2 regions of the Dietzia sp. NPDC055343 genome follow, and region 2 is predicted to be linked to the other one. Evidence: riboswitches for the same ligand, from Rfam matches in the RefSeq annotation. Region 2 holds a riboswitch; the other holds the start of a gene.
What was found. A riboswitch is a leader RNA that binds a small molecule or an ion and turns the genes downstream of it on or off. The one in region 2 is predicted to bind cobalamin.

Region 1 (11,861 bases), on a different contig from region 2:
TCAGGGCGCGTCCGCCGATGAAGAGGTCCTCCGGTTTCGGTGTGCCCAGCCGATCGTTGTCCAGCGGGCCACGGACCAGCTCGCGCAGTTCCGGCGCCTGGCTCACCGGCAGCGGTGTAGGGATGATGTGGCGCTTGCCGTCCAGCCGGGCCTTTGGCGCACTACCGAAGTAGTCAATCCACGGGTAGGCCTCGAACGACAGGTGGGCATCCTGCTCCAGGTACGCGATCAGCGGTGATCCACCCCGGATGTAGGTCTCCTGCAGTTCCAGCGGAGTCCGGTCGCCCACCACGGCATGGTAGTACTCGAACGCGTCCTCGACGGTGTCGTCCACCCCTTCCCGCTGGTAGACCGGATTGGCGGGATACCACATGCCGCCACCGGCCGAGTAGGCCGTGGTCCCACCGAATTGCTCGCTGGCCTCGACCAGTGTGACGGTGAGCCCTTCGCGGGCCGCGGTGTAGGCGCCGCACAGGCCGCCGCCGCCCGAGCCCACCACCAATACATCCACGGCTTCGTCGTAGCCGGATGCGGAATCTGTCATCGGGTGTCTCCCTTGTTCAAGCGGATAGCGAGCCTCGAATCTTCATGGTGATCCGAGTCACATCACGACCGACTGTAGGGCGGCATGCGGGGCAACAGTCCGGAAGTCCCGGTGAGTGGAATCCGCGAGACGGCGGACTCAGACGGGGCGCCGGTTCACGGCGCGGTGGGGCATCACCCGGGTCCGGATGCTCAGAGTCGAGCCGGCCGACGCGTATCGGCGAACGCCCGGACCCGAGCGACGAATCGCGCCGCCAGAGCCGGGTGCCCAGCCCAGTGGGTATGCAGGTAGGAGGCGTGTACCGATCCGGTGACAAACCCCTCGGCTCCGGCGCTGCTGACCCAGGCGGGTGCTGTTCCGGAGTCGTCGGCGCCCCCGGCCGCGGGGCTGACCGCGGTGCGATGGAACTCGTGGCCCGTGACCGCGGTGCCCGCGGCGGCCAGCACGCTGTCGGCGGGCGCGGTCGACCGGCGGTACGCCAGCGTGAGCCGGGGAGCCATCGCGGCATCTGCGGGAACGGCCCCGACCATGGGCGAGCCGTCGACGGTGCGACAGAGATACAGCAGCCCGGCGCACTCGGCGACGGTCGGCGTGCCGGCCGCGATCGCCGCGCCCAGCGAGGACAACATCGGCCCGTTCGCACTGAGCTCGGAGGCGTGCACCTCCGGGAACCCGCCCCCCAGGTAGATCCCTGCGGTCCCCTCGGGCAGCGCCTCGTCGGTCAGCGGATCGAACGCCGCAACCGAGCAGCCGGCCGCCTCCAGCAGTTCGACAGTCTCGGCGTAGCGGAACGTGAAGGCCCGGCCACCGGCCACGGCGATGCGGGGGCGGGCTGAGTTGTCGTCGTGGTCGTCGTCGCCCCTGCCGCCACCGACCCCCGCCAGCGCGTTGACCCTGCCACCACCGACCCCCGCCAGCGCCTCGGCCGCGTCCCACGGCGCCCCCGCCAGCGGCGGAGCGCTCCGCGCGATCCGCATGACGGCCTCGAAATCGAGCGACGCCGCCACCCGCTCGGCCAGGTGATCGAGCGACCGCGCGGCCTCGGGGCGCTCGGCGGCGGGCACCAGGCCGAGGTGGCGGGAGGGGGCGGTGACGTTGTCGTCGCGGTGCAGGACGCCCAGCACCGGAATGCCCAGGGGCGCCAGCGCACGGCGGACCTCGTCGGAGTGCCGCTCGGAGCCGGCCTTGTTGAGCACGACCCCCGCGATCCGGATCCCCGGCTCGTACGTCGCCATTCCCAGCACCACGGCCGCGATGCTGCGAGAGGCGTGCGAAATGTCCACCACCAGGATCACCGGACTGCCAGTCAGCGTGGCGACGTGCGCGGTGGAGGCGAACCCGTCGCCGCCGATGTGGCCGTCGTAGAGGCCCATCACGCCCTCGATCACCGCGACGTCGGCCGCGGCCCCGCCAGCCGCCGACGCCCCGTGACGGAGCAGTGGCACGATCCGGTCCTCGCCGACGAGGTGCGGGTCGAGATTGCGGCCGGGCCGCCCGGTGGCGAGTGCGTGGTAGCCGGGGTCGATGTAATCGGGGCCCACCTTGTGGCCCGAGACCCGCAGGCCGGCGCGCCGCAGCGCGAGCATCAGCCCCGTGGCGACGGTGGTCTTGCCGTGCCCCGACGCCGGCGCCGCCACCACGAATCGGGCCAGGTCAGCGCTCACCGCGCGTCACCGTGTGCGCCGGGGTCGCGTCGACCGCGCCGGCCCGGCTCACCACTCAATGCCCCGCTGCCCCTTCTGCCCCGCATCCATCGGGTGCTTGACCTTGCCCATCTCGGTGACCAGATCGGCCACCTCGATCAGCTTCGGGTCGGCGTCGCGGCCGGTGATCACCACGTGCTGCCGTCCGGGCCGGGCCGCGAGGGTCTCGGCCACGTCCGCAGCATCCACCCATCCCCACTTGATGGGGTAGGTGAACTCGTCGAGCAGGTATAGGTCGTGCTGCTCGACGGCCAGGCGGCGCTTGATCTCGGCCCAGCCCTCGGCGGCGTCGGCGGCGTGGTCCTCCTCGGTGCCGTCCTTGCGCGACCACGACCAGCCCGACCCCATCTTGTGCCACTCGACGGGCCCGCCCTCGCCTGTCTCGGCATGCAGCCTGCCGAGTCGCTCCATCACGGACTGCTCGCCGATCCGCCACTTGGCCGACTTGACGAACTGGAACACGCCGATGTCCCAGCCCTGGTTCCAGGCGCGCATCGCCAGGCCGAACGCGGCGGTCGACTTCCCCTTGCCGGGCCCGGTGTGGACCATGACGAGTGGCCGGTTGCGCCGCTGGCGGGTGCTGAGCCCGTCGTCGGGCACGGTCGTGGGCTGTCCCTTGGGCATCAGGCCACCTCGTTTCGGGGAGAGCGTGAGTGGGTGCGGGCGCGGACGGTGTCGGTGAGCCCCTCGGCGGTGACCTCGCCCAGGGGCACGTGCTCGGCGCCCAACTGTGCGGCGAGTTCGGCGGCCAGCCCCATGCGGAATCGGCCGGTCTCGCAGTCCACCACAACGGATGTAGTGCCCAGCGACGCCAGCCCGGCCGCCGCGGCGCGGGACCGTGCGAGGGCGTCCGGGCCGTGGGTGGCGCGGCCATCGGTGACGACGACGACGAGCGGCCGCCGCCGAAGATCCCGGACCCGCTCCCGGCGCACGACCTCTGCGGTCGCGAGCAGACCCTCCGCCAGCGGAGTGCGGCCGCCCGCGGGGAGCTCCGCCAGGCGCGTCGCGGCGATGTCGACCGAGGAGGTGGGCGGGAGGGCGACCTGCGCGCCGGACCCGCGGAAGGTCACCAGGCCCACGGTGTCGCGGCGGCGATAGGCGTCCAGCAGCAGCGAGAGGATGGCGGTCTTGACCTGCTCCATCCGGGTGCGGGCGGCCATGGACCCGGAGGCGTCCACGCAAAAGAGCACGAGGTTGGACTCGCGGCCCTCGCGCACGGCCGAGCGCAGGTCCTCGGGCGCCAGCAGCAGCCGGCCGCCCTGAAGGCCCCCGGTGCGGCCGCGGCCCGCCTGCCACCTGGCGGCAGCGCGGATGGTGGCGGGAAGATGCAGGTCCGAGCCGGTGAAGTCGCCCGATCCGATCCGCCGCCCCGAGCTGGTGAGCGCGCGAGACCGGCGGCCGGCAGCGCCGTGGCCGGTGCCGGCGACGGACAGCAGCCGGGTGCGGTACGGGTCCGCGGCGGAGGCCACGGTGCCGGGCGGGATGCCACCGGGCGCCCCGGCCGGGGAGTCGCCCTGGTCGCCCTCCTCGGCGACGTCGGGACCCTGCTCCGCGTCGGGACGCTGCGGGTCTGCGGTGTCGTGGCCGGTGTGGGACTCCTCGGTGCCGCGGCCGGCGTCGAGGTCTGCGTCCGGGCGGGTGTCCGTGCCGGGGTCAGTACGGGCGTCGTCGGCGGCGCTTGCATCGGCCGGGTCCGCATCCCGGGGGGCGTCCGCTTCGTGAGCCCCGTCGGTGCCCGGCTGCCCGTCCGGGGTCTCGGCGCGATCCGTGGACTCGGTGTCCGGATCCCCGTCGGGCTCGGGGTCGGGCTCGTCGTCGTCGCCCAACAACCTCTCCAACAGGTCCTCGTCGAGGCCCGGCGCATCGAAGGGGGCGCGCCGACGGCGGTGGGGTAGCGCCATGCGCGCGGCGACGCGGATGTCCTCGCGCGTGATCCGCGCCCGGCCCTGCCAGGCGGCGTGCGCGGCGGCGGTGCGGGCGGTGACGATGTCGGCGCGCATGCCGTCCACGTCGAACCCGGCGCAGACCCGCGCGATGGTGGCCAGTGCCCACGGCGACATCGGCACGCGGTCGACCAGCTCGCGCGCGGCGACGATCCGCTCGGCCAGCGCGGCCTCGTCGGCGGCGAAGCTCGAGGCGAACCCGGTCGGGTCGGATTCGAACGCGATGCGACGGCGCACCACCTCGGCCCGGAGTTCGGGGTCGCGCGGGGCGGCCACCTCCACGGTGAGGCCGAATCGGTCCAGCAGCTGGGGCCGGAGCTCGCCCTCCTCGGGGTTCATGGTGCCGATCAGCACGAAGCGCGCGGCGTGGTCCACCGAGACGCCGTCGCGCTCGACGGTCACGCGGCCCATCGCGGCGGCGTCCAGGAGAAGGTCCACCACGTGGTCGTGCAGGAGGTTGACCTCGTCCACGTACAGCAGGCCGCGGTGGGCCCGCGCGAGCAGGCCGGGCTCGAAGACGGTGACGCCGTCACTGAGCGCGCTCTCCAGATGGAGAGAGCCGGTGATGCGGTCCTCGGACACGCCGATCGGCAGCTCGACCAGGCGGACGGCACGCTGCTCGACAGGGGCGTCGGCGGGGATCCGGCCGTCGGGGGTCTCGGTGCCGCGGTCGGTGGGCGCGGAGGAGAAGCGATCGCCGGCCACCACGTCGATGGGCGGTAGGACGCCGGTGAGCGCGCGCACCATCGTGGACTTGGCGGTGCCCTTCTCGCCGCGGATGAGGACACCACCCACCGACGGCGACACCGCGGTGAGGATGAGGGCGAGCGCCATGTCATCGGATCCGACGACGGCGCTGAAAGGGTAGTGCTGTGGCATGGGGGCTCCCGCTCTCGTCTGCCAGTGGCGGTCAGCGCGAGGCCGGTCTCCGGACTTCCCGGCTCATCTCGGAACGTGCGCACTGTGCGCGATCGTCTGAGAGGCCGGGTCACCGTAGCGGGCCCTGTGCCGGATTCTCACCGGCTTCCCTGATTCTCCCCTCCGCACCGCCTGGGCGGGTCGTGGGGCACCTCGTGCTGTGGGGTTGTTCAGTTGACTGCATGCCAGGCTACCCACCATCTCCGGCACCGTGGCTCCCGGCCTCGGCTGTAGTCTTCCGGCTCATGAACGCACAGGTGGTCGTGGTGGGCATCGGCGGCGACGGCTGGGACGGTCTCGACGAGGCCCGCCGTCGCGCCGTCCGTGACGCCGATGTGCTGCTCGGCGGGGAGCGTCATCTCGCGATGATCCCGGGGGAGGTGGCGGCCATACGGGAGCCCTGGCCGCGGCCGCTTCTGCCTGGTCTGCCCACGCTCCTCGAGCGCCACCGCGACCGCCGGATAGTGGCTCTGGCCTCGGGCGACCCGCTGGTCGCGGGCATCGGGGCAACACTCATCAACGCACTCGGTCGCGACGCGGTGACGGTGCTCCCCGCCGTCTCGTCGGTGGCACTGGCGCGTGCGCGGATGGGCTGGTCGGCCGAGTCAGTGGCGGTGCTCCGGGACCATCGCACGATCGCCCGCGAACTGTCCCCCGGGCGTCGGGTCCTGATCCTCTCGGCGGACCGCCACACGCCCGCCGAGGTCGCCGCGATGCTCACCGCCGCCGGCTTCGGCGCGAGTGAAATGACCGTGCTGGCCGACCTGGGCGCCCCCGCGGAGGCGAGCGAGCGCAGTCGAGCGAGCGAGTGGTCGCCGGGCGACGAGGCCCCGGCCCTGCACGTGCTGGCCGTGGAGTGCGGGGTCGGAACGGGGCAGGACGGGCGCCCCGACAACGACGACGACAACGCCGGCCCCACGGCCCCACACCCGGCGCGATGCCTGGGCATGGTGCCCGGGCTTCCCGACGACGCCTTCGAATCCGACGGCCAGCTCACGCGCCGCGACCTGCGGGCGTCGGCTCTGTCCCGGCTGGCCCCGGGGTACGGGGAGTTGCTCTGGGACGTGGGAGCCGGTGCCGGCTCGGTGGGGATCGAGTGGATGCGGGCCCACCCGAGCTGCCGGACGATCGCGGTCGAGGCGAACCACGCCCGCGCCGAGCGGATCGGTCGCAACGCAGCCCGCCTCGGGGTGCCGGCGCTCGAGGTCGTCCGGGGACGTGCGCCCGAGGCTCTGGAGGGGTGCCCCCGTCCGGACGCCGTCTTCATCGGCGGCGGTGGCACTGCTCCGGGACTGGTCGACCTGTGCTGGGATGCGCTCCGGCCGGGCGGTCGGCTGGTCGCACACGCGGTCACCGTCGAGACCGAGCGCGTGCTGCTCGACGCCCGCGCCGAACTCGGCGGCGAACTGACCAGGTTCCACGTGGAACACGCGGACGCGATCGGTGGATTCACCGGCTGGGCGCCCGCGCGCGCGGTGGTGCAGTGGGCCGCCGTCAAACCGCTGGAGACATCTGTAGAGGAGATCTCGTGACCGTTCATTTCGTGGGTGCCGGCCCCGGCGCCGCTGACCTGCTCACACTGCGCGCGGCGGCCGCGCTTCGGGCGGCCGACGTCTGCCTCTACGCCGGCACCTACCTCGACGAGGGCGTGCTCGATCACTGCCGGCCCGATGCCCGCCTGGTCGATACCCAGCACCTGGACCTGGACGGGATCATCGCCGAGATCGCCGCCGCTCACGCCGAGGGGTTGGACGTGGTGCGGCTGTGCTCGGGCGATCCGTCGCTGTACTCGGCGCTGGCCGAGCAGACGCGCCGCCTCGACACCGCCGGGGTGCCGTGGGACGTGGTCCCGGGCGTGCCCGCGTACGCGGTGGCCGCCGCCGAGCTGGGCGTGGAGCTCACCGTGCCGGAGGTGGTGCAGTCGGTGGTGCTCACCCGCGTTCAGGCCCGCTCCACAGCGATGCCGCCCGCGGAGGCGCTGGAGCACTTCGCCGCCACCGGAGCGACGTTGGTGCTGCACCTGGCCATCACGCGGATCCGCGAGCTCGCCGAGCGGTTGGTGCCGACGCACGGCGCAGACTGCCCGGTTGCGGTGGTCGCCAACGCCAGCCGCCCGCACCGCGTGGAACTGCGGGGCACGCTCGCCGACATCGCGGACTCCGTCGAGGCGGCGGGACTACGACAGGCCGCGGTCATTCTGGTCGGCCGCGCGATGGACCGGCCCGGCTCGGCCGAGTCGTGGCTCTATGCCTCCGACCCGGAGCGGGAGTCGAAGCGGCGGCGAGCCGCTGGGTAGGAGCCGGGGCCCGAACCGCCGTCGCGGAACATCCGGAAACCGTGAAACGGCTCTCCGGTGATGGTAGCGAGCTCTGTATCTGCGCGCCGCCACGGCAGCGAAGACGCGGGGATCCGGGCAGTACTGGAGCACCGATATTTCGATACCGGTAGGCCCGCGGGCAGATCCGAGCCCAGAGCTGAAACGAATGATCGGCGACCCTGACGGCGGGCCACTGATCGAGGTGGTCGCCGACCAGGTCCACGCCGGAGAACTGCATGTCTCCCACGCCATGTCGCTGACGTCGGCAGTGGCCCGCGAAGTGCTCGGGGTGACCGCGGGCCACTAGATGTGACTGGCCAGGTCGACCGCCGACTGCGATCTCCGCAGGAGGAATCGTGAGCACGACGAACGAGCGCGGAGTATTGTGCGCAGCTCGCGGATGCGAGCGAGGGCGGCGACTACGAGGTGCTGGACGACGCCGCCCAGGTCCGTCAGGACTATCGCCCCGGTCGGCCGTGCAAGAGGGAGGGCGCCGAGCACACCCGTCCACTCGCAGTGCGGCTCACCGACGCAGGCCGCCGCCGCCGGGTGGCAGACTCCGCTGAGCGGACCGGGCAGCCCATGAGCGCCGTCGTTCGAGTGGCCATCGACGAATACCTCGGTAGGCGCCCAGCCGCCTGATCCTGCTACTGACTTGGCGCCGGATCGTGCCGTGGATCAGTGGCTGTCGGTCTCCAGTATCTAAGGCGAGCGTCGACTCGGCGTCTCGAACGATCTGATCGCACCGATGACCTGCCGGCCGGTCGGCACCAACCGCGCTACCCGGCGGACGTTCGCGTGTTCTCTCGGAACCCGCGCTGCAGCGTCATGATCACCAGGCGGCTGCCGATCACGTAGGCGATGAGCAGGAGGGCCATCCCGATGTAGGTGGTCATCAGCAGGTCGTCCGACCACCGCGGCCCCTCCTCGGACAGCACCAGGGCGATACCGCTGAACGCCGCCACGACAGTGAGCACGGACAGGGAGATGACCTGCGCGAAGTGGTTGGCCACCGCCCTGCTCGCCGGGTCGGCGAGCGGAGAGAAGCTCAGCCCCAGGTTGTCGCGGTCGAGGCGTCCCAGGATCGACGACAGTTGGGCGGGCGCTCGCTCGGCGATCGGCGCCACCAGCGCCGCCTGCTCGATGCCCGTGCGCACGGAGTGGCCGGGCGAGAGGCTCTCCCGGAACACCGACGAGGCGATCGACCGGGTGGTGGCGATGACGTCCATATCCGGGGCCAGAAGGGACAGCGTGCCCTCCAGTGCGCCCAGGCAACGGAAGGCCGCGGCGATGGATGACGGGACCTTGAACCCGGCGGAGACGACCGCCCGCAACAGGTCGTTGAACAGCACGTCGGCCGGCATGCCGTCGATGCGCATGATGAGGTCGCCGATGAGCCACTGCGTGGTCACGAGGTCGAGGTCTGCCGGCGGGATGAGGATGTGGCACAGCGCGGTGGTCGCGGCGGCACCGTCTTGGCGGTCGATGGCGATGAGCAGCGATCTCAGTCCCAGTCGGGCCTGGCGGTCGAGGCGACCGACCGAGCCGAAGTCGAGGAGGGCGAACGACCCGTCGGGGGTGAGCAGGATGTTCCCGCCGTGCAGGTCGGCGTGGAAGACGCCGTCGACCAGGATCTGCCTCAGGACCACCTCGAGGATCGTGCGGGTGAGGTCCTCGCGCTCTGTGGTGGACAGCTCGTTGATCTGGTCCGCGGCGCTGGACAGGGGGACGCCCTCGATACGGTCCATCGTGAGGATCCGCCCGGTGGAGAACCGCCGGTGCGCTCCGGGGATGATCACACCCTCGGTCCCCTCCAGGGCCGTGAGGTTGCGCAGCTCCGTGCGGTAGTCCAGCTCCTCGTACAGTGAGGCCCCGAATCCCTCCGCCAGGTCGACCGCTCCGAGCTGGCGGGCCCAGGCGGCCCGCTTCTCCAACAGTCGGGCCAGCCGGGTGATGATGTCGAGATCGGCGCGGACGGTCGCGTCGGCCGACGGGCGCTGGATCTTGACCACGACGTCCTCGCCGGTCGTCAGCGTGGCCGTGTGCACCTGTCCGAGGGAGGCCGCGGCCAGCGGTTCGGGATCGAACTCCGAGAACAGCTCCTCGGGCGGGCCGCCCAGCTCGGTGGTGAGGGACTGCCGGACGGTCTCCCAGGGGTCCGGTGGGACCTGGCTGTGCAGCTGCGACAACTCGTTCATGTACGCCGGAGGCAGGAGATCGGGGCGGGTCGAGAGCATCTGTCCCAGCTTGATGAACGTCACCCCGCCCTCGGTGAGCGCCGTACGCAGCGCGACCGCGGTGTCGGGCCGGCTGAGGCGGTCCACGGCTGAACGCGACCGGCCGAGGTAGCCGATGAGTCCCTGGCGTGCGGCGATGGCGAAGATCTGCCGGAACCGCCGGGCGCGCCGGAACCAGCCGGGCATCCCGCGCACGAACTCGATCGGGCCCGGCAGGTTTCCCGTGGGCACGAGGATCTCGGTCACCACGAGGATGCTGATCTCGAACGCGATGACCCAGGCGATGAAGAGCACCGAGATGGCGACCGTGCTCCAGATGTGCTCCGGGGCGGACGGGTTGTCGATGCCCGTGTGTTCGAGTGTGGTGAGCAGGAGGGGATTGGCGACGAGGGCGACGATGAACGAGAACACGAAGATCCGCGGCCACCCCACGGGCCCGCCCATCAGCCGCCGGACCGTCCAGGCGACCAGAACCGTGTTGATGACAACGGAGATGACAATGAACAAGGTCTGCACGCCTTCACTGTAGGGTCGCGCCCCTGTTGGGAGGGGCGCTGCGGCAGATGCGCACGGGCGTGACGGGGACCGACCCGCAGCGCGGCAGGTGCCGCACCGCGGGTCGGTCACGCGAGCAGGGTTACGAGCGGGGCCCGGCCGGGGTGGTGGGTCCGGCCGTACGGGCCGTGACGGTGGCGCGGCGGGTGACCACGATGTCGACGACGACGAAGACCGCCAACGAGATCCCCAGCAGTGGCATGAATGTCCCGAGCCCCACCGCGGCGGCTGTGGCGATCGCATAGACCTGCCAGGTGAGCCCGGCGGTCTTCCCCAGGGGCGCGGGAAGTCCGCCCCGGGTCGGGCGGCGCTTCCACCACATTCGGTACCCCGAGATCGCGAGCGCCACGACCGCCAGTGCCGTCGCGGCGAGGGCGATCTGTAGCGGGAGCCCGAACATGATCCCCATGTGCAGGTAGATGCCCCAGGACGAGAGCTTGGAGTACGGAGACAGGTCCCCGAAGTCGAGCCGGTCGACGATCCGCCCGTCGTCCCCCGAGACGGCGACCGAGTCCGAGCTGAACACCCACGGTCCCCACAGCTGGCTGACCGTCCACGCCGAGTCCGCGTCGGCGGGCGCGCTCATCCGGAGCGGGCCGTCCAGTCCGGCGTGGCGGGCCGCGTCGAGGACCGAGGGGGCCTGTTCGGTGGGGGATCGGTGCCCTGCGTGCTGGGCGGAGTGGCCCCGGTGCTCCGTGTGCGCGTCGGCTGTGGCGGCATCACCACTGATCGAGGTCTGCAGGGGGTCTGATCGCCAGTTCATCGCCGAGACCACCGAATCGATGTTCCCGCCGGTGTAGGTGGACCAGGTCAGGCCCGTCGTGGCGATCCCGAGGAGGATCGCGGCGAACCAGGTGCCGAGGGTCGCGTGCAGGGACATGGTCTTGCGACGCGTTCCCGGTCGCCCGGGAACGCCCCGCAGCATCGCGGCCCGACGCGCGGACCTGGCGGTGCGGGTCTTACGCCACCACAGGAACAGCCCGCTCAGCGTGAGGATGAGCAGCCAGGAGGCGGCGAGTTCCGAGTAGATCGCCCCCGCGGTGCCGAGGTGCAGGTCACTGTGCAGGCCGGAGATCCAGCTGCGCACGGGGAGCTCACCGACGCCCGAGTAGCTGGTCAGCACACCGTTCACGGACGCGTCCGCGGGGTCCACGAAGACGGCACGGTTCACGCCCTCGGGGAGCGAGTCGTCGGCGAAGAGGACGCGGGTGGCGATCCCGGGTTCGTCGGCGGGCCAGACCTCGACCAGATCGAGGCCGGGCTGGCGGTCCCGGGCGGCCGCGATCTGCTCGGCCAAGGGTGTGCTCGTTGTCGTCGTCGTTGTCGTCGCGGAGATCTGATCCTGGTAGGCGAGCTTCTCCAGCGTGGGGGACATCGCGTAGAGCGCGCCGGACAGCGCGGCGACGATGAGGAACGGGGCCACGAACAGCCCCGCGTAGAAGTGGATCCGGGCCAGGATCGCCCTGAGTTGTTCGGCGACGGGTCCGGTTGTTCGCGCCGGTCGGGTGGGTTTCGGTGGTCGGGCGTGTTCGGCAGTCGTGGGTGCCACAGACATGGCTGATACCTCTCGCAGATGCCGGTGTCCTGCTCGCCATGCGCCGAGCCGCGGTCCTGCTCGCACGCGGCGGGCCGGGACGAGCGGAA
Region 2 (11,861 bases):
TGCGAAGAATTCGGCACATAGCCGCAGTGGTGCCAACGAGCTTCGCGATGGTGGCGACGAAACGGCAGCGAGGTCCGGAACGTCCCGGGGCAGGCGACGTCAGGCCGGTTGGCGCTGCAGCTCGGGTTCGGAATAGTTTCTGCCGGCGCGATTGGCGATCACGGCGCAGACCAGCAACTGGATGAGGTGGAACACCATCAACGGCAGGACCATGATCCCGACTTCCGCCGCGGGGAACAGCAGGAACGCCATCGGTAGCCCGCTCACCTGGCTCTTCTTCGACCCGCAGAAGAACAGGACGATGCGGTCGGCCCGGGGGAGGCGGAACACCTTTCCCGCGCCCGCGAACAAGGACATCACGACGGCCAGGAGAACCACGGACACACCCACCACCGTCAGGAGCTGTGCCGGCGGCACCACCGTCCAGAGCCCCTGTGTGACGCCGGTACTGAATGCCACGTAGACCACCAGGAGCACGGACCCCTGGTCGACGATCGACACCAGAATCCGGTGCCGCCCCAGCCAGTCGCCGATCCGGCGGTGGAGCAACTGGCCCGCGACGAAGGGCACCACGAGCTGCCCGACGATACCGAGGATCGACTCCGGGGTGATGTGCACCTGCGAGCCGATGAGGAGCGCCGCCAGAACGGGGGTGATGACCACGCCGAGCACGTTGGAGATGGACGCCGAACTCACCGCCAGGGCCACATTGCCCCGCGCCACCGAGGTGAACGCGATCGAGGACTGCACCGTCGACGGGAGTATGCACAGGAACAGGAATCCCGTGGCGAGAACCGGACTGAGCAGCGACTCCGGGGCGAGGGTGATGAGGAGCCCGAGAACGGGGAACACGAGGAACGTACTTCCCAGCACCAGGAGTTGGAACCGCCACCTCGCGAAGCCCGCCATCGTCTGGGACGGCGCGAGTTTGGCGCCGTGGAGGAAGAAGAGCAGGCAGATCGCGGCGATGGTCGCGGTGTCCAGTGCGTCCGCCACGCCGCCCCGAGCGGGGAGAAACGTCGCGATGACGGGCAGCGCGACCAGCGCGGTGAGGAACGGATCGAGACGGAACCTGGGTAGTGAAGCCACGGCCCGAGGCTGCCACTGGCGCGAACAACGGGAAACCCCATCGCCGTGGTCATTGTTATCATCAAAACCGATGACCATGGAGCGCGATCTCGACCTTCGACTCGTACGGAGTTTCCTCGCCGTGGCGTCGGAGTTGAGCTTCACCCGAGCCGCGCGTCGGCTGGGCCTGAGCCAGTCAACGATCAGTGCACGTGTGCGTCAGCTCGAAGAACACTTTTCACATCCGCTCCTGGAGCGGGACACCCACTCCGTCCGTCTCACGCCGGCGGGCGAGCGCTTCCTGACCTACGGCCACCGCATTCTCGCGCTGGCTGATGAAGCCCTGGACGAGAGCGGGTTCCACCATCGCCGCCACACCGTGCGGTTCGGGGTCTCGGAGGACTTCGCCTTCACCCATCTGCCGACCTTCCTCGAGCGACTGCGGCTGGAGCATCCGTTGCTCGACGTGGAGTTGTCGATCCATCTCAGTGTGGAGCTGCATCGACGGTTGAGGTCCGCGGAGTTGGACATCATCCTCGCCATGCGCCCGGGGCCCTCGCGGGGCGTGGACGCGCTCGAGGTCGAGCCGCTGTTTACGGATCGACTCGTCTGGGCGGCCCGGGCGGGTTACGAACTGCCTCGTGACGAGCCGCTGCCTCTGGTTCTCTACCCGCGGCCCTCGGTGACGCGAGACGCGGCTGTCGGTGCGCTCGAAAGTCACGCCGTCGCCTACCGCACCGCGGCGACGTCGACCAGCCTCGCCGGACTGCGCGCCGCCACGCTCAGCGGCATTGGCATCATGCCCTTTGCCGAGTCACTGATCCCGGGCGGGCTGGCGCTACTGGAGGAGCCGGAGTTGCCGTCGATGCCCGACGTCGTCTTTGCCCTGGCGACCCGCCGGGCACCCACTCGAGCCACGAGCGACCTGGCGCAGGCTCTGCGAGACCACCGGGCGGATTTCACCGCCGGTAACGGGTGACCTCAGACAGCGGGTAGCCGACGACAGCGCGTTGACGCCGCCAGGCGGGACAGCGCGGCGTGGCGGGATTCCTCACACCCAGTCGACCGGCAGCGGCCGCCGCCGCCCCCAGCCGACGGTCTGCAACAGCGGCTCGTCCAGGTCGAGCGACGGGTACCCGATGCACAGGTAGGCCAGCGGCCTGGCGCCGTCGGGGATCGGCACGGACCCGCTGAGGTGTTCGGGGTCGAGCAGGCTCACCCAGCCCATGCCCAGGCCCTCGGCGGTCGCGGCCAACCAGAGCAGCGTGATAGCCGAGATGACGCTGTACTCCGACGCAGCCGGCATCGCCGTCGTCCCCAACACCGGTCCGTCCGGCGGGAGGTGGCTCACCACCAGGCCGACCGGGGCCTGGAGGATCCCCTCGAGCCGCAGCGTGTCGTACAGCGCGCGCCGCTCGCCGGAGAAGCGCTCGGCCTCGGCGGCGCGCACACCCCGGAAACCGGCATGGACGGCCTCGCGCACCGCGCGGTCCTGCACCACGGTCACGTGCCACGGCTGGCTGAGCCCCACGCTCGGGGCCACCGAGAACACCGAGAGCAGCCGCTCGATCAGCTCCCGCGGGACCGGCGTCGGGTGGAAATGGCGGTGGTCGCGCCGGGTGGCGAGCACCCGCCACAGCGCGTCCGCGTCGGCAGCGTGCAGGTCGTCGGGGTTCACGAGCGTCATGCTCGCACGAAACGCGGACTCCACACGCGGCCGGAGTCGGTCACGCGGGTCCCCGACGCGCCCACGATGAGCAGGCACTTCATGTCGATCGCATCACAGTCGAGCTCGCCCAGCGTGGTGACGGTCAGCGATTCCTCGGCGCGGCCGACGTCCCGGCCCACCACGACGGGAGTGGCCCGGTCGCGGTGGCGCAGAAGCACGTCCCGGGCGTCGGCGACCTGGCGCGTGCGCGAGCGGGACGCGGGGTTGTAGACGGCCAGGACCAGGTCGGCGGCGGCGATCGCGTCGAGCCGGCGCGCGATCACGTCCCACGGCTTGAGCCGGTCCGACAGGCTCACCACCGCGAAGTCCGCGCCGATCGGCGCCCCGGCCCGCGCGGCCACCGCCTGCACCGCGGAGACGCCGGGCACCACGCGGATGTCGACCCCGTCGTGCCGCGGGCCCTCGGCGGCCTCGAACACCGCCGACGCCATACCGAACACGCCCGCGTCACCGCCGGAGACCACGGCCACCTGCTCGCCCGTGGCCGCCAACTCCAGGGCGAGACCCGCCCGGTCGACCTCCACGGTGTTGCCGGAGCTGTGCCGCCGCAGACCGGGCCGCTGCGGCACCCGGTTGACGTACGGCGCGTAGCCCACCACGTGGTCCACCTCGGCGAGTACGCGCGCGGCCTCCGGCGTGAGCCAGTCGTCCGGCCCGGGCCCCAGCCCCACCACGTGCACGACGCCGCGGGCGCCGGGAGCGGCGGGGTCGGGGGTCGGCGCGGTCAGCTGTGCGGGTCGGCGGCCGGTGGGGTCGTGGTGGTGGGAGTCCCCGGGGACGACGACGAGGGAGAAGTACGGCACGGTCTCCGGGTCGACCTCGCGAGCCGGGTGATGCGCCTCTGCATCCGTCGAGGCGCGCTCGACGTACACCGCGCCGTCGAGTCGCCCGGCGGATTCGAGCGCCCGGCGCACGGCGGGGAAGTTGCGGCCGAGCTTCATGATGATCGCGCCGTCGGTATCGGCCAGTCGCCGGGCGAGCTCGGGCTCGGGAAGCGTTCCGGGCAGCACGGTGAGCACGTCGGTCTGCCTGACCAGCGGGGTCGCGGCCGCGGCGGTGGCGGCGGCGAAGGCCGGCACCCCGGGCACGATCTCGGTGAGGAACCGCTCCGCGAGCCGGTCGTGCATGTACATGAACGAGCCGTAGAAGAGCGGGTCGCCCTCGGCCAGCAGGACCACGTCACGGCCCGCGGCGAGGTGCTCGGCAAGACGCTGCGCGCTGCGCTCGTAGAAGTCCGCGATCGCGCCCGCGTACCCGCCCGGATGCTCGGTCAGGCCCGTGGTGACCGGGTACTCGAGCACCTCCTCGATCGCGCCGGCGGGGATGAGGTCGGCGGCGATGCGCCGGGCGTTGGACTGCTTGCCGCGCCCGGCGTGGAAGGCCACCACGTCGGCGGCACCGATCAGTCGGGCGGCCTTGAGGGTCATGAGCTCGGGGTCTCCCGGCCCCACGCCGACGCCGTAGAGACGACCCGCGCCAGCACCCGCTTCTGCGCCTACGTCAGCGTCGCCGGCCACACCGGGGGCATCCGCGCCGGTCATCCCGCCGCTCACTCGGCGTCCTGCGCCAGGGCGTTGACGGCGGAGGCGGTCATCGCCGAGCCGCCGCGGCGGCCGTGCACGGTGACGAACGGGATGTCGATCCCGTGGTCGCTGGCGAAATCGGCCAGTGCCGCCTTGGATTCGGCCGCTCCGATGAAGCCGACCGGGCAGCCGATGACCGCCGCGGGCCGGGGCGCGCCGTCGAGCAGCATCTCGAGCAGGTGGAACAGGGCGGTGGGGGCGTTGCCGATCGCCACCACGGCGCCGTCGAGCCGGTCACCCCACAGGGCCAACGCGGCCGCGGAGCGGGTGGTGCCCATCTGTCGGGCCAGCTCGGGGACCTGCGGGTCGTTCAGTGTGCACACCACGTCGTTGTCCCGCGGCAGCCGTGCGCGGGTGACGCCCGAGGCGACCATGTGGGCGTCGCAGAGGATCGGCGCTCCGGCGTCGAGGGCCGAGCGTGCGGCGTCGACGAGTCCGGCATGCACCTGCAGGTCGGCGGTCAGATCCGTCTGACCCGTGCCGTGCACCATGCGGACCGCGAGCTTCTCGGCGTCGCCGGGGATCCGCGAGAGATCGGTCTCCCGCCGGATGGTGGCGAAGGAATCCAGGTAGATGGCGGGGCCGTCGTCGATGTAGTCATAGCGACGCGGCGGCCGGACGGCACCAGGCATGGGTCCTCCTCGGGGTTCTCGCCCCGGTCAGAAGTCGAAGTCGGCGCGGGAGTGACCGCACGTCCATCCCTCGGCCAGTATCTGGCTGACGGCCCTGGTCAGGGCTTCACAGTGGCGGAACCGCCCCGGAATCGCACCGGGTTCCTCGCCGTGGGATGCCCCTGGAGCCTACGCGGACGCCGTCGAACCCAGGGCGGCGGGCCGGGCGCCGGCGGCGGCCGATAGTCTCGGCGGTGCCGTGGTGTTCGGGAAGCCGGAGGAGAAGCCGGCGCGGCCCTCGCCACTGTAGTCGCGGAGTTCCGCGACCCTCGTCCGTCCCTCATGGGGCGGAGGCCACTGGGCTCACCAGCCCGGGAAGGTCGGTCGCGTGGCGTCGATGCGAAAGCCAGGAGACCGGCCACGGCGACATGTTCCACGAGGGTTTGGAGAAGAACATGCGCCAAGACCGGCGTTCGGCGTCCCCTGACGACGCCGCGGCAACACCCGAGTCGTCCGATTCGCGTGCTCCCCGCATCGCACTGCTGTCCACGTCCGACACGGACCTGCTCTCCGCGCGGGAATCCGGGGCGGCGTTCACGCTCGGCAACCCGTCACGCATCGACGTGGAGACCGACCTCCCGCACCTGCTCACCCGGGCCGACCTCGTCGTCGTCAGGATCCTCGGATCCAGGCGCTCGTGGGACCACGGCTTCGAGGCGGTGCTGGGCGCCGGCGTGCCCGTCGTCGTCCTGGGCGGCGAACAGTCCCCGGACGCGGACCTCATGGAGGTCTCCACCGTCCCCATCGGCACCGCCGCCGAGGCGCACCGCTACCTCGCCGAGGGCGGGCCCGCCAACCTCGCGCAGCTGCACGCCTTCCTCTCGGACACCGTCCTGCTCACCGGAACCGGGTTCGAACCGCCGGAGAGCGTGCCGGAGTGGGGGATCGCGGAGCGGCCGCGGGCCGCGGACGCGGCGAGTGGTCAGAGATCACGCGATCCCCGGAGCGTGACCTGGGAAAACGTGAGCGGAACTGACCAGTCGCCGGGCGGCCACGCCCTGGATCACGCGCCGGGCGACCTGCCGCGCGTCGGCGTGCTCTACTACCGCGCCCACGAGGTGAGCGGCAACGCGGGCTTCGCGCACGCGCTGGCGGACGCGATCGACGCCACCGGCGAGGCCGTGGGCGTGCCGGTGTTCGCCGGCTCGCTGCGGTCGGCGCCGGACGAGCTGTTCGACGCGCTCGGGACGCTCGACGCGCTGGTCGTGACGGTCCTCGCCGCCGGCGGGACCACGCCCGGCGCCGCGGGGGCCGGGGGCGACGACGAGAGCTGGGACGTCGAACGCATCGCCGCGCTGGACATCCCGATCCTGCAGGGGCTGTGCCTGACCTGGGGCCGCGACGACTGGGAGGGCTCCGACGACGGCGTGAACCCGCTCGACTCGGCCAGCCAGATCGCGATCCCCGAGTTCGACGGCCGCATCATCACCGTCCCGTTCTCGTTCAAGGAGATCGACGCCGACGGCCTGCCCCGCTACGTCGCCGACCCCGAACGCTGCGCGCGCGTGGCCGGGATCGCCGTGGCCCACGCCCGGCTGCGGCACATCCCGCGGGCCGAGCGCCGGATCGCGCTCGTGCTCTCGGCATACCCCACCAAGCACTCGCGCATCGGCAACGCCGTCGGCCTGGACACGCCCGTCTCCACCATCCGGCTGCTGCGCCGCATGCGCGAGGAGGGCTATGATCTGGGCCCGGACGACGGCCCGATCGCCCGCTTCCTCACCCGCTCCGGCGAGGGCGGGAGCGTGGCCGGTGACGGTGCCGGGGACGGCGCCGGCAGTGGGCAGGACGCCGGTTTCGCCGACGACACCGCCGCCGGCGACGCCCTCATCCACGCGCTCATCGACGCCGGCGGCCAGGACGAGGAGTGGCTGACCACGGCCCAGCTCACCGACTCCCACGTGCGGATCAGCACCTCCGACTACCTGCGCTGGACCGAGGACCTGTCTCCGGCGCTGCGCGAGGAGATGGTCGAGGCGTGGGGCGAGGCACCCGGCGAGCTGTTCGTCAACGACGCCGGCGAGATCGTCCTCGCGACGCTGCAGGCCGGCAACGTGGTGCTGCTCATCCAGCCGCCCCGCGGGTTCGGCGAGAACCCGGTGGCGATCTACCACGACCCCGAGCTCGCGCCGTCGCATCACTACCTGGCCGCCTACCGCTGGCTGTCCCGCGGGTTCGGCGCGCACGCGTTGGTCCACTTGGGCAAGCACGGCTCGCTGGAGTGGCTGCCGGGTAAGAACGCGGCGCTGTCGGCGGACTGCGCGACCGACGCGGCGATCGCCGAGATGCCGCTGATCTACCCGTTCCTCGTCAACGACCCCGGCGAGGGCGCGCAGGCCAAGCGCCGGGCGCACGCCACGATCGTCGACCACCTGGTGCCGCCGATGGCCCGTGCGGAGTCGTACGGCGACATCGCCCGGCTCGAGCAACTGCTGGACGAGTACGGCAACATCGCCGCGATGGACCCGGGCAAGCTCGGCGCCATCCGCGACCAGATCTGGACCCTCATGCGCTCGGCTCACATGCACGAGGACCTGGGCCTGGAGCAGCAGCCGGGCGACGAGGAGTTCGACGACTTCCTCCTCCACGTCGACGGCTGGCTGTGCGAGATCAAGGACGTCCAGATCCGCGACGGCCTCCACGTACTCGGCCAGGCGCCCGAGGGCCAGGCACGCGTCAACCTGGTGCTGGCGATCCTGCGGGCCTCGCAGGTGTGGGGCGGCGAGTCCGCCGCGGTTCCGGGCCTTCGCCGCGCGCTGGGGCTGGCCGAGGGCGCACCCACCGAGGAGGTGGACCGCATCGAGGCGCTGGCCCGCGAGCTGGTCGTGGCGATGGACGCGCGCGACTGGGACGCCGCCGCGGTGCCCGAGGTCCTCGCTGCCGCGGGGGTCGGAGCAGGTATTGGCGCTGCAGGGCTCGGCGCGGGCGGTGACCTCGCCCGCGACTCCGGCGCCGCGGAAGGGGGCGACGACGACAACGTGACCGGCCGCGACGACGTCGCCCGCGTCCTCGAGTTCGCCGCCCGCGAGGTCGTCCCGCGCCTGGCCGCCACGGTGGACGAGATGGACGGGGTCCTGCATGCACTCGACGGGGGCTTCATCCCGGCCGGGCCGTCGGGCTCCCCGCTGCGTGGCCTGGTCAACGTGCTGCCCACGGGCCGCAACTTCTACACCGTGGACCCGCGGGCCATCCCGTCGCGCCTGGCCTGGGAGACCGGTCAGCTCATGGCCGACTCGCTGCTCGAGCGCCACGTGTCCGAGACCGGTGGGTACCCGGCCTCGGTGGGGCTGTCCATCTGGGGTACCTCGGCCATGCGTACCTCCGGTGACGACATCGCCGAGGTGCTGGCCCTGCTCGGCGTGCGACCGCAGTGGGACGAGGCCTCCCGGCGGGTCAACGGCCTCGAGGTGATCCCGGCCGACGAACTGGGGCGTCCGCGCATCGACGTGACCGTCCGCATCTCGGGCTTCTTCCGGGATGCGTTCCCGCACGTCATCGCCATGATCGACGACGCGGTGCAACTGGTCGCCGGTCTGGACGAGCCCGACGAGCAGAACTTCGTGGCCGCCCACGCCCGCGCCGATCTGGCCGAGCACACCGATCAGCGGCGTGCCACCACGCGGATCTTCGGCTCCGCTCCCGGTTCGTACGGGGCGGGCCTGTTGCAGACCATCGAGGCCGGCAACTGGCGCGACGACCGCGACCTGGCGGAGGTCTACACCCGCTGGGGCGGGTACGCCTACGGCCGCGACCTCGACGGCGTGCCGGCGGCCGACGACATGCGGACGAACTACCGGCGCATCGCCGTGGCCGCGAAGAACATCGACACCCGCGAGCACGACATCGCCGATTCGGACGACTACTTCCAGTACCACGGCGGCATGATCGCCACCGTGCGCGCGCTCACCGGGGCCGAGCCGAGGGCGTATGTGGGCGACTCCACCACGCCCGACGCGGTACGCACCCGCACGCTGGCCGAGGAGACCGTCCGGGTGTTCCGCGCCCGGGTGGTCAATCCGCGGTGGATCGCGGCCATGCAGCGGCACGGGTACAAGGGGGCCTTCGAGCTGGCCGCGACCGTGGACTACCTGTTCGGGTTCGACGCCACCGCCGGCGTGGTGCACGACTGGATGTACGAGACGCTGACCCGCGAGTACGTGCTGGACGAGACCAACCAGGACTTCTTGAGACGGTCCAACCCGTGGGCGCTGCGCGGGATGATCGAGAGGCTGACCGAGGCCGCCGACCGCGGCCTGTGGGCCGAGCCCGACGCCGCGCTCATGGATCAGATGCGACAGCTCTACCTGGACGTCGAGGGCGACCTCGAGGATGCCCACGGTGACTGACCGACCCGCGGCCGCCGCGGACTCGCCGACGCGGCGGATCCACGTGGTGGGTATCGGCTCCGGCGGACTCGATCAGATCACCGTCGAGGCGGTACATGCTCTACAGGCGTCCGACTATGCGGTGGCCGCCCTCAAGCGTCCGGGCGATCCGCTGTTCACCAGGCGCGTCGAGCTCCTGGGCCGGCACGCCCCGGGGCTCGAGCTGGTGGGGGTACAGGATCCGGAGAGGGACCGCTCGTCGTCGTCGACCTCCACCCACGGTGACTACCGCGGCGTGGTCCTGGACTGGCACCAGGCCCGCGCACTGGCCTGGGAGCAGATCCTCACCGAACGGCCCGGGGACGTGGCGATCCCCGTGTGGGGAGACCCCGCGTTCTACGACTCGACGCTGCGGATTCTCGACCGGATCGCCGAGCGCGGGCGCCTGGACCTCGACGTCCGGGTGCTGCCGGGCATCTCCGCGCTGCAGGTCCTGGCCGCGCGACATCGGCTCGTCCTGCACGAGATCGGCGCCACGATCACCGTCACCACCGGCCGGCGGCTGCGCGAGGTCGTGGCCGCGGGCGCCGACAACGTGGTGGTGATGCTCAACTCCGACCTGCCGCTCGACGGCCTGGACGACTGGCGCATCTGGTGGGGCGGCAATCTCGGCGATGTCGGCGAGACGCTGGCCGCCGGGCGGGTCGGCGACGTGCTCGATGAGCTGCGGGCCGAACGCGACCGGCTGCGCGCCGAGCACGGTTGGGTGATGGACGTGTACCTGCTCCGACGTGGTGGCGGGCGCGAGACAGAACGTGACGAGAGGACGATGACGTGACGGCTGCGACGGAGGCGATCACCGGTCAGGTGGTGCTGGTGGGCGGTGGGCCCGGAGACCCCGGGCTGATGACCGTCGCCGGGCGGGAGGCGCTCTTCGCCGCCGACGTGGTGGTGACCGACCGCCTGGGCCCGGTCGCGGTGCTCGAGGAGTTGGACGCACGCATCGAGGTGATCGACGTGGGCAAGATCCCCTTCGGCCGGGCGACCCCGCAGGAGGAGATCAACCGGATCCTCGTCGACCAGGCACGGCGCGGCCGGATGGTCGTGCGCCTCAAGGGTGGCGACAGCTTCCTGTTCGGCCGCGGCGGCGAGGAGTACCTCGCGTGTACGGCCGCCGGGGTGCCGGTGAGAGTGATCCCGGGCGTCACCTCGGCGCTGGCGGTCCCGGCCCTCGCCGGCGTTCCCGCGACCCATCGCGGCCTGTCTCAGGGGGTGTCGGTCATTTCCGGGCACGTCCCGCCGGGCAGCCCGCAGTCGACCCTCGACTACGGCGCGTTGGCCCGGTCGGGGACCACCTTGGTGCTGCTCATGGCCGTGACGAACCTCGAGGCGATCACCGCTGAACTCCTCGCACAGGGCCTGCCCGCCGACACCCCGGCGGTGACCGTCGCCGACGGGTCGATGCCCACGCAGCGGATCCTGCACGGGACAGCGGCCACGATCGCCGCGGCCTGCGCCGAGGCGGGGATCGAGCCGCCGGCGATCACGGTGATCGGAGCGGTCGCCGGGTTGTCGGACCTGCTCACCGCCGTGGTCGGCTGAACCAGTCACCGGCGGCCGGTCGCGGGCCGCGTGCACCGTGCCTACGCTGGCGCTCCCGACACATGGAGGTGCACGATGGGATTTCTGGGTAAGACCATCAAGAGCGGGATCGCCCTCAAGGCCGTTGACGTGGTCCGACGCGAGGCCGCGAAGCCCGAGAACCAGCGCAGGGCAAAAGAGCTTCTGCAGAAGGTGAGCAACAGCGCCCGCAAGCGCTGACCGGCTACCCTGGCCGGGCGGCTCGACGGCGCCGCCCGGCCGGGCCAGCCTCAGCCCAGGTCTGCGTGACCGGTGGGCATGGCGGTACCGCTCACGACCGGAGGGTCAGCTGATGTTGCCGATCCTGCGGAGTCCGGCGAGGGCAACTGACGCATTTGTCCCCGCCGGTGGCCACATAGATGAGGCAGCAGGAACTGCGGCGGACGAAACGTCGGGAGCGCTGCGGCCCGTCGACGTCCACGTACCGCACCGGCAGGAGGGGTGGGCGGCAGACAGTCCGGGCCAGGGCGGCGCCCCTGTCTGCGCCGCCGCCCCCGGCGCCGTCCACACGGTCCCCGTCGCCCACCGCCCGACCCGCCTCCAGCGCCCGGTTCCCGATGGAGTCCGTGGCGATAGCCCACAGGGCCCGCGGCGTCGCCCCGGAAACCTCCGCCAGCGCGGTGATCACCTCGGCGTGCGCCTGGCAGAGCGCGTCCGCGAACTCCTCGACAGAGGCGAGCAGCCGGTCCGACCGGGCGGCCTTGAGGTAGCCGTTGGGCTGCAGTGACACGGTGAGCCGCTCCGGCCGCGGATCCGGGGCGAGGCCGGCGGTCAGCAGCATCGTCAGCGGCGCCGCGACCAGTGATGAGCTGGCCGAATACCACCACAGGGTGCCGTTGACCCG

Region 1: another riboswitch for cobalamin. It lies ahead of ACWIE7_RS14830 (VWA domain-containing protein); the one in region 2 lies ahead of cobN (cobaltochelatase subunit CobN).

Annotation. Positions count from the first base shown of each region.
Region 1 covers NZ_JBSHMJ010000035.1:1,743-13,603, reverse strand. Annotated here, with positions in the region: gene ACWIE7_RS14845 (FAD-binding protein) at 1-544, opposite strand, end outside; gene ACWIE7_RS14840 (cobyrinate a,c-diamide synthase) at 736-2,130, opposite strand; gene cobO (cob(I)yrinic acid a,c-diamide adenosyltransferase) at 2,257-2,871, opposite strand; gene ACWIE7_RS14830 (VWA domain-containing protein) at 2,871-5,069, opposite strand; cobalamin riboswitch at 5,093-5,279, opposite strand; gene cbiE (precorrin-6y C5,15-methyltransferase (decarboxylating) subunit CbiE) at 5,354-6,640, shown strand; gene ACWIE7_RS14820 (cobalt-precorrin-4/precorrin-4 C(11)-methyltransferase) at 6,637-7,404, shown strand; gene ACWIE7_RS14815 (hypothetical protein) at 7,592-7,732, shown strand; gene ACWIE7_RS14810 (ABC1 kinase family protein) at 8,205-10,178, opposite strand; gene ACWIE7_RS14805 (PepSY-associated TM helix domain-containing protein) at 10,300-11,772, opposite strand.
Region 2 covers NZ_JBSHMJ010000011.1:88,012-99,872, reverse strand. Annotated here, with positions in the region: gene ACWIE7_RS07735 (bile acid:sodium symporter family protein) at 100-1,089, opposite strand; gene ACWIE7_RS07730 (LysR family transcriptional regulator) at 1,160-2,047, shown strand; gene bluB (5,6-dimethylbenzimidazole synthase) at 2,120-2,755, opposite strand; gene ACWIE7_RS07720 (precorrin-2 C(20)-methyltransferase) at 2,752-4,224, opposite strand; gene ACWIE7_RS07715 (precorrin-8X methylmutase) at 4,347-5,012, opposite strand; cobalamin riboswitch at 5,070-5,199, opposite strand; cobalamin riboswitch at 5,235-5,428, shown strand; gene cobN (cobaltochelatase subunit CobN) at 5,420-9,397, shown strand; gene cobF (precorrin-6A synthase (deacetylating)) at 9,390-10,214, shown strand; gene cobA (uroporphyrinogen-III C-methyltransferase) at 10,211-10,978, shown strand; gene ACWIE7_RS07695 (hypothetical protein) at 11,054-11,197, shown strand; gene ACWIE7_RS07690 ((2Fe-2S)-binding protein) at 11,289-11,861, opposite strand, start outside.